Regions from separate parts of the Bacillus hominis genome, predicted to be linked through region 2. Evidence: predicted binding sites of a transcription regulator. Region 2 holds the regulator's gene; the other holds the start of a gene.
The links. The regulator NrdR, encoded in region 2, represses ribonucleotide reductase genes. The targets are predictions, from matches to a motif close to AACACNATATATNGTGTT.

Region 1 (4,399 bases), 990 kb from region 2:
AGATATCCTGTTATGCGGCGAATTCTTTCTATTTCATTCTCATCTTCATTTCCGCAGCTCGGACATTCATTCCCGATAATGCCATGATAACTACAGCACTTACAACGATCAACAGGATGGTTAATTGAACCGTATCCTACTCCGTACTGCGCCATCGCTTGTACAATTTGCTTTAACGCCTTTTGATTATGCACAGCTGCACCATCTAGTTCAATGTACGTAATATGTCCGCCATTACAAAGAGCGTGGAACGGCCCTTCTAATCGAATTTTATTTATCGCTTGAATATTGTAATACACCGGTACGTGGAACGAATTTGTATAATAATTATGATTTGTCACACCGCTAATTACACCAAATTCTTCTCTATCTTTCTTCACAAACTTTCCTGATAACCCTTCTGCTGGCGTTGCAATTACAGAGAAATTGAGTTGATGTTCTTCCGTCGCCTTATCCATCCTCTTCCTCATAAAGGAAATAATTTCATATCCAAGCTTCCACGAGTCTTCATTTTCTCCATGGTGCTTTCCGGTTAACGCTACTAAACATTCTGCAAGACCAATAAAACCAAGACTTAACGTCCCTTGTTTTAAAATCGGCGCCACAGCATCTTCAGGTTGTAACGTTTCTCCACCGCGCCATACACCCTGTGAATATAAGAACTGAAATTCTCTTGCTCTCTTTGTACATTGATAAGCAAATCTCTCTAATAATTGCTTAACGCCTAAATCTAAGTAATGACTTAGCGCTTCAAAAAACGCTTCTTTTGAACCACTAATTAACGCTAATTTCACTAAATTAATAGAAGTAAACGATAAATTCCCTCTTCCAATTGCTGTTTCTTCCCCATGTATATTAGACATAACACGAGTACGACACCCCATATAACATACTTCACTTTCAGGTCGACCATCATAGTGCACTGCATTAAACGGAGCATCTAAAAACGAAAAGTTAGGGAATAATCGCTCAGCCGTCGTTTCTAACGCTAATTCAAATAAATCATAGTTCGGATCACACTCTTCAAAGTTCACGCCTTTTTTCATTTTGAAAATTTGAATAGGAAAAATTGGTGTTTCCCCTTTACCAAGTCCAGCTTGCGTCGCTTTTAAAAGTTGCTTAATTAAAAGTCTTCCCTCTTTCGATGTGTCTGTTCCGTAGTTAATAGAAATAAACGGTACTTGTCCCCCGCCCCTACTATGCATACTATTTGAATTATGAACGAAAGCCTCACACGCCTGATACGTATCATTTTCTGTTTCTTTCCATGCAAATTCCTCTATTTGTTCTTTCGTAAGCGGATATGACTGTAGTCGTTTTTTATGTCTCTCTACTGTTTTTCTCACATATGGAGCTAAATCAATATCAAAGAGTGCAAACGATTGACCACCGTGCTGCATATTTTGATTCGCCTGAAAAATAATTGAAGAAAGCGCCAACGCACTTTTAATGTCTTGCGGTTGTCTCATATGCCCATGTCCAGTATGAAAACCGTTAGCAAGCATTTGCGCTAACGGAATTTGCGAACAAGTCGTCGTTCCTGTTGCATAAAAATCTAAATCATGCGGATATAATATATTTTGATCTATCGCTTTTTTCACTTGATCTGATAATAATTTCTCTACTGCATAATACTTTGCGCTCTCAGATGCGAACGTTCCCATTACTCCCATTGGAGATCGGCCATCTACATTTGCATTTTCCTGCATTAAATCTTGTTCATTACCATGGATAATTGTCTCAAATACTTTCATTAATTCTTCTCCACGTACATTTTGTTTCAACATTCATAACCCTCCACCAACATGTTGTTGTCTTTTGATTAAAATCATACAACATATAGTTCTAGTGTTTTTGTGAAAAATGTAACATTCCTGTGAAAGTTTTTTTAAAAATTAATGACTTTTTCATTTATAAAAAAGAAATGTGCTCTTTACAAATGTATGGTACAATATACGGGAAAAACTCTTTTTACCCTTTATCAACACATTTGTATAAAGGAGACTGAACTCATGGTTATTACATATCTTTTATTTATCGTTGCCTACTTGCTCGGTTCGATTCCATTTGCATTAGTCGTTGGCAAAATCGGTTATGGAATCGACATTCGTGAGCATGGAAGCGGTAATCTAGGCGGAACAAATACATTCCGTACATTAGGGAAAAAAGCAGGTTTTATCGTAACAATTGCTGACATTTTAAAAGGTACATTAGCAACAGGTCTACCGATTATTTTCGGATCAGATATTCACCCACTATGGTTTGGATTAGCCGCTGTTCTTGGACATGTCTATCCGATCTTCGCAAAATTCCGCGGGGGGAAAGCAGTTGCAACTTCTGCTGGCGTGCTATTATGCTACTCACCAGTTGTATTTGCAATATTAGCGGTTGTCTTTTTCACCCTTTTATTTACAACAAGATACGTATCACTTTCTTCTATGGTAACAGCTGTCGTTGCTGTTATTGCATCAATTGTTAGCGGGGATAAAATCTTCATTATTGCGATGTGTTTATTAGCTGGTATGGTTATTTATAAACACCGTGCAAATATCGGACGAATTATAAATAAAACTGAACCAAAAGCAAACTTTTCAAAAAAGCAAAAATAAGATCGTAACCCACATAACGCAAAAAGAAAACGTGAAGCATATTAATAGCGTCTTTTTGCGTTATTTTTTATACTTAAGAAAAAGCAACATAATTTGGAGGAACTACACATGAATCTTTCCGTAACAAAAGAAGCAGCACAATGGTATAAAGACGAATTAAAATTACAATCAGGTGAAACACTACGCTTTTTCGTACAATACGGCGGTTGCAGTACTGTGCAAAAAGGACTTTCTTTAGGAATTCGTAAAGATGATCCTGCGCATCCTGCTGTTCAAACTCAAGAAGAAGGTATTAACTTCTTTATTGAAGGCGATGATGAGTGGTTCTTCGATGGACATAATTTATTAGTTACACTTAACGATGGTGATGATTTCCCTCAATTTAATTATGAAAAATAAAAAAGCGTGGCAGTAGCCACGCTTTTTTATTTCTTTTTAATTTCCTCATATTTCGCATACCACTCAGGATATAATTTTTTAAATGATACAGGGCGGAACCCTTCTTTTTTCGCACAAATATTCGTTGTACTTGCAGTAATACAAAGCTCGCCATCACCGTTATAAATTTCATAACCATATACAACACGAAGCGGGCTCACGGTATCAATCCACGTTTTCACAATTGCTTTTTCTCCGTAACGCATCGCTTTACGATATGAAATTTGTAAGTCTAACACTGGAGAGATAATTCCCTCTTTCTCCATTTCAACATATGAAAATCCTAATTCTTGTATAAGTTTCGTGCGCCCTAGTTCCAGCCACACTAAATAGTTTGAATGGTAAACAACACCCATCTGATCTGTTTCCGCATAGCGGATTTCAACTTCATGTTCTGCTACAAACATATGTATTCGCCTTCTTTCACTTCTGCTACCTTGCATACATTTAATCATAATACAGTGGAATCAAAAATAAAATAAAAACAGTGAATCTTTTACCGAAAGGGGCAAGCACATGATTCAAATTGTAACTGTTCGTAGCGGTGATAGTGTATATAGTTTAGCCTCAAAATATGGCTCTACACCTGAAGAAATTGTAAAAGACAATGGTCTAAATCCAGCCGAAACACTCGTTGTTGGTCAGGCACTTATCGTTAATACGAAAGGCAATAATTATTACGTACAGCCTGGTGACAGCCTGTATCGAATTTCTCAGACATATAACGTTCCTCTCGCTAGTTTAGCTAAAGTTAATAACCTTTCATTAAAATCTATTCTCCATGTCGGACAACAATTATATATACCAAAAGGTACAAAACGAGCAGTAGAATCCATCGCTTATTTACAACCTTCAACAATACCGATAAAAGAAAGTTTAGTAAATGCTACTCGTGCTATTAATCCATTTTTAACATACTTAGCGTACTTCAGCTTTGAAGCAAAAAGAGATGGTACATTAAAAGAACCTACTGAAACAGCTAAAATCGCTACTATTGCAACGCAAGGGAAAACCATCCCTATGCTCGTTATTACAAATATCGAAAACGGGAACTTTAGTCCTGAACTAACATCTGTTTTGTTGCGTGATCCAACCATTCAAAATAAATTTATTACGAACATTTTGCAAACGGCTGAAAAATACGGTATGCGAGACATTCATTTCGATTTCGAAAATGTGGCACCTGAAGATCGCGAAGCATATAATCGCTTTTTACGAAATGTGAAAACACGCTTACCTAGCGGATATACATTAAGTACAACGCTTGTACCGAAAACAAGCTCCACTCAAAAAGGAAAATTCTTTGAAGCGCATGATTATAAAGCACAAGGGCAAATTGTAGATTTCGTCGT
Region 2 (4,399 bases):
CTATCCGTCCGAAACGTTAGCACATTTAATTAAATATGATACAGTACACGGTAAGTTTGCCGGAACAGTGGAAGCATTTGAAGATCACTTATTAGTAGATGGGAAAATGATTCGCCTTTTAAACAACCGTGATCCAAAGGAATTGCCTTGGACAGATCTAGGTGTTGAAGTTGTAATTGAAGCAACTGGTAAATTTAATTCAAAAGAAAAAGCAATTCTTCACGTTGAAGCTGGAGCGAAAAAAGTTATTTTAACAGCGCCTGGTAAAAATGAAGATGTAACAATTGTAGTTGGTGTGAATGAAGACCAATTAGATATTACAAAACATACCGTTATTTCAAATGCATCTTGTACAACAAACTGTTTAGCACCTGTTGTAAAGGTGTTAGATGAGCAGTTTGGAATTGAAAACGGTTTAATGACAACTGTTCACGCTTATACAAATGACCAAAAAAATATTGATAACCCACATAAAGATTTAAGAAGAGCACGTGCTTGCGGACAGTCAATCATTCCTACAACGACGGGTGCTGCGAAAGCGCTTGCAAAAGTTCTTCCACATTTAAATGGAAAACTTCATGGTATGGCACTTCGTGTACCAACACCAAACGTGTCTCTTGTTGATTTAGTAGTAGACGTAAAACGTGATGTAACAGTTGAAGATATTAATGAAGCGTTCAAAACTGTTGCAAACGGTGCGTTAAAAGGAATTGTAGAATTCAGTGAAGAGCCTTTAGTGTCTATCGACTTTAATACAAATACACACTCAGCTATTATTGATGGTTTATCTACAATGGTAATGGGTGATCGTAAAGTGAAAGTACTTGCTTGGTATGATAACGAGTGGGGCTACTCTCGTCGTGTTGTAGATCTTGTAACGTTAGTTGTTGATGAATTAGCAAAACAAGAAAATGTGCAACATATTTAAGTGAATAAGGGAGAGGGCAAGTGAATATTTGCTCTCTTTTTTTATTTTTTTCTGAAAAGAAAAAAATTATATGGGTATATTTTCAAATAGTGGACATACCAAAAACGTTGTGATTACTGTATTTGTGAATCATTTATTTTTTTTAGGGAAAAGTAAAGAGGAAATTATGACAGAAAATCGAAAAAACTGTTGTTGCAAAATGAAAATAAACAAAGTATACTAACACTCGTAAACTTAAGAGCTGAGGTACGTAGTCGCTACTTAAAGGGTTAGGACCTCTCTGGACTAACTTTCCCCCGTGGTAGTGGAGCAAGCCAAATTGCAAATTAGTTTTCAATTCGAACAGTTAGAATAAATTTACAAGGGGGAACTGTAGAATGGATACTATGGATACGATGGGTCGTCACGTAATCGCTGAACTTTGGGATTGCGATTTCGACAAGCTTAATGACATGCCGTATATTGAACAATTATTTGTGGATGCAGCACTAAGAGCTGGTGCTGAAGTACGTGAGGTTGCTTTTCATAAATTTGCACCACAAGGTGTAAGTGGAGTGGTAATTATCTCGGAATCACATTTAACAATTCATAGCTTTCCGGAGCACGGTTATGCAAGTATTGATGTTTATACTTGTGGGGATCGTATTGATCCAAATGTTGCTGCAGAATATATTGCAGAAGGTTTAAACGCGAAAACGCGTGAGAGCATCGAGCTTCCTCGAGGCACTGGTAGCTTCGAAATTAAGCAGAGAGAAACAAAAGCTCTTTAAAAAAGAACATAATTGATTTAAAATGTAAAGAGGTGTATAATGCACCTCTTTTTTAGTTTATATAAAATAGGATCACGATATGTAATAACTTAGAGTGGTCATTGTAGAAGAATGAGTTATATAATATTGTATATATATTTTCACATGTAGGTGAGTAGCGAAAGAATAAAGATTATATTGTAAAGGAGTGAATGAATTGCGTTGTCCATCCTGTTTTCATAATGGCACAAGAGTGTTAGATTCGCGTCCGGTAGACGAGGGGCGTTCTATTCGAAGAAGAAGAGAGTGTGAAAGTTGTTTAAGTCGCTTTACGACATTTGAAAGAGTAGAAGAATCACCTCTTATCGTTGTTAAAAAAGAAGGAACACGAGAAGAGTTTAATAAAGAGAAAATTTTACGCGGTTTAATTAAAGCGTGTGAAAAAAGACCTGTATCTTTAAGGCAGTTAGAAGAAGTAACACAAAGTGTGGAGCGTGAACTTCGTAACTTAGGTATATCAGAAGTGAAAAGTGATATGATTGGTGAAATTGTTATGGAAGAACTTCGTGATATTGATGATGTTGCTTACGTACGTTTTGCTTCTGTGTATCGTCAATTTAAAGATTTAAATGTATTTATTGAAGAATTAAAAGATATACTGCAAAAAGAGAGAGAGTAGAAGGAATCTCTTTATATACTGTAAGTAAACGAGATAAGAGAGCTAGAAGCGGAAGCTAATAGCTCTTTTTCGCTAATAAAGTGAAACTTTAATCATTGGGTGGTTCATCCCCAATAATTATTAGCCTTCACCAATCGGGCACTTACGGGAATTTATCTCCCACCTAACTTCCTCGCATTCGCCGAATTTTGAGGTGGGAGTCTTACTGTCCGCAAATAGCGGAATAAATTATATAATAAAGATAGAACGAGTGAAATATAGGTTAGATTGGATGAGAGAAAGGAAAAGCAAGAATGGAAAAACAGTCATGGATGGAGCTATTGCCGATTGATCGTTATAAAGTAAGTGCGAAAGGGTTGTTACATAATTACGACCGGAAAGTATTAACGATGTTGTATCAGCCGTTAATAGGTAGTAGAGCTTTTAGCTTATACATGACGCTATGGGGAGAGTTAGAGCAAGATCGTGTGTTTGGAAAAGAGAATACACATCACTCTCTTATGGTGACTATGCAAATGCAACTTCCTGAAATATATGGGGAACGAGTAAAGTTAGAAGCGATTGGTCTTTTAAATGTATATATTAAGAAAGAAAAAGATATTCGAATGTTTATATATGAATTGCAACCACCTTTATCTCCGAAGCAGTTTTTTGATGATATTGTTTTAAGTATCTTTTTATATAATCGCTTGAGTCGGACAAAATACAACCAAGTAAAGCAATATTTCTTAGAAGAAGAATTCGATTTTGCTTCTTATGAAAATGTTACGCGCTCCTTCAACGATGTATTTGATTCGTTTAACCCAGGTCAGTTTGAATATGCGCAAGAAGAACTGCGTATCCCGAAAACGACAACTATGCCAAGTAACGAGAATGGGGATGCTCCGAAAGTTTGGAATGATTTCTTTGATTTCTCTTTATTTGTAGAAGGACTATCAGCGCTTGTTCCTAAAAAGGCGATTACAGATCAAGTGAGAGAATGTGTCATTACACTCGCTTATGTGTACGGTGTGGATGTGTTATCGATGCAAAATATCGTTCTTGGCGCAGTGACAGAGATACAAACAATTGATATCGAAAGGCTTCGGAAGGGAGCACGCGATTGGTATCAATTCGAAAATGGTCAAGCATTACCTGTATTAAGTGAAAGGGTGCAACCTCATGCTGCTCGTACCATGAAAGAGAAAGAACCATCTACGCAAGAAGAGATGCTAATGAAGCAGTTAGAGGAAATCTCGCCAAAACAACTGTTGAAAGAGATTTCAGGCGGTGCAGAGGCGACGAAAGCGGACTTGCAAATCGTTGAGGATGTAATGATAAACCAAAAGTTAACGCCAGGGGTTGTGAATGTACTTATTTATTACGTTATGCTACGCTCAGATATGAAGCTTGCTAAAACGTATGTCGAGAAGATTGCTGGACATTGGGCGCGAAAAAAGGTCGGTACAGTAGGTGAGGCGATGGCGCTAGCGAAAGAAGAGAATCGTCAATATCAAGAGTGGGCTGAGACGAAGAAAAAAGGTCGTACGGCGAAGAAAACGGTACGAAGCGAAATGGTACCAGATTGGCTTAAAGAAGAGCCGAAAGAAGAAGTGAAAGAAACTGTGAAAAACGACGTGAGTGTGGAGAAAAATTCAAGTTCGTTAGAAGATGAACGGAAGCGATTAGAAGAAGTGTTAAAAAAATATAAGCGTGATTAATAGAAGAGAATGAACGCTCTTTGAGGTGAGGAAATGGAGCATATTCAAAATTCGTTTGCGAAGTTAATGGAAAATAAAAACTTTAAAAATAGATATGAAGTGTTAAAAGCAGAAGTAATGGCGCACCCACGTGTGAAAGAATTTATAGACGAACATAAAGGTGAAGTAACGACTTCGATGATTGAACGAAGTCTTGTGAAGTTATATGAATACATTGGACAAAGTGTAGGGTGCGCTGATTGTCCAAATTTAGGATCATGTAAAAATATGCTACAAGGATATGAGCCGAAGCTCGTCATCCAAGGTAAGATGATTGATATTCAATACGATCGTTGCATTAGAA

Region 1: the regulator NrdR is predicted to act here: its motif matches at 1,830-1,847, upstream of QUF93_RS18935 (anaerobic ribonucleoside triphosphate reductase).

The regions. Positions count from the first base shown of each region.
Region 1 is NZ_JAUCFS010000005.1:3,178,843-3,183,241, forward strand. Features, by position in the region: gene QUF93_RS18935 (anaerobic ribonucleoside triphosphate reductase) at 1-1,787, opposite strand, end outside; gene plsY (glycerol-3-phosphate 1-O-acyltransferase PlsY) at 2,013-2,609, shown strand; gene QUF93_RS18945 (HesB/YadR/YfhF family protein) at 2,718-3,008, shown strand; gene QUF93_RS18950 (acyl-CoA thioesterase) at 3,035-3,454, opposite strand; gene QUF93_RS18955 (glycoside hydrolase family 18 protein) at 3,564-4,399, shown strand, end outside.
Region 2 is NZ_JAUCFS010000005.1:4,168,327-4,172,725, reverse strand. Features, by position in the region: gene QUF93_RS24250 (glyceraldehyde-3-phosphate dehydrogenase) at 1-928, shown strand, start outside; gene speD (adenosylmethionine decarboxylase) at 1,315-1,698, shown strand; gene nrdR (transcriptional regulator NrdR) at 1,895-2,356, shown strand; gene QUF93_RS24235 (replication initiation and membrane attachment family protein) at 2,650-4,056, shown strand; gene dnaI (primosomal protein DnaI) at 4,090-4,399, shown strand, end outside.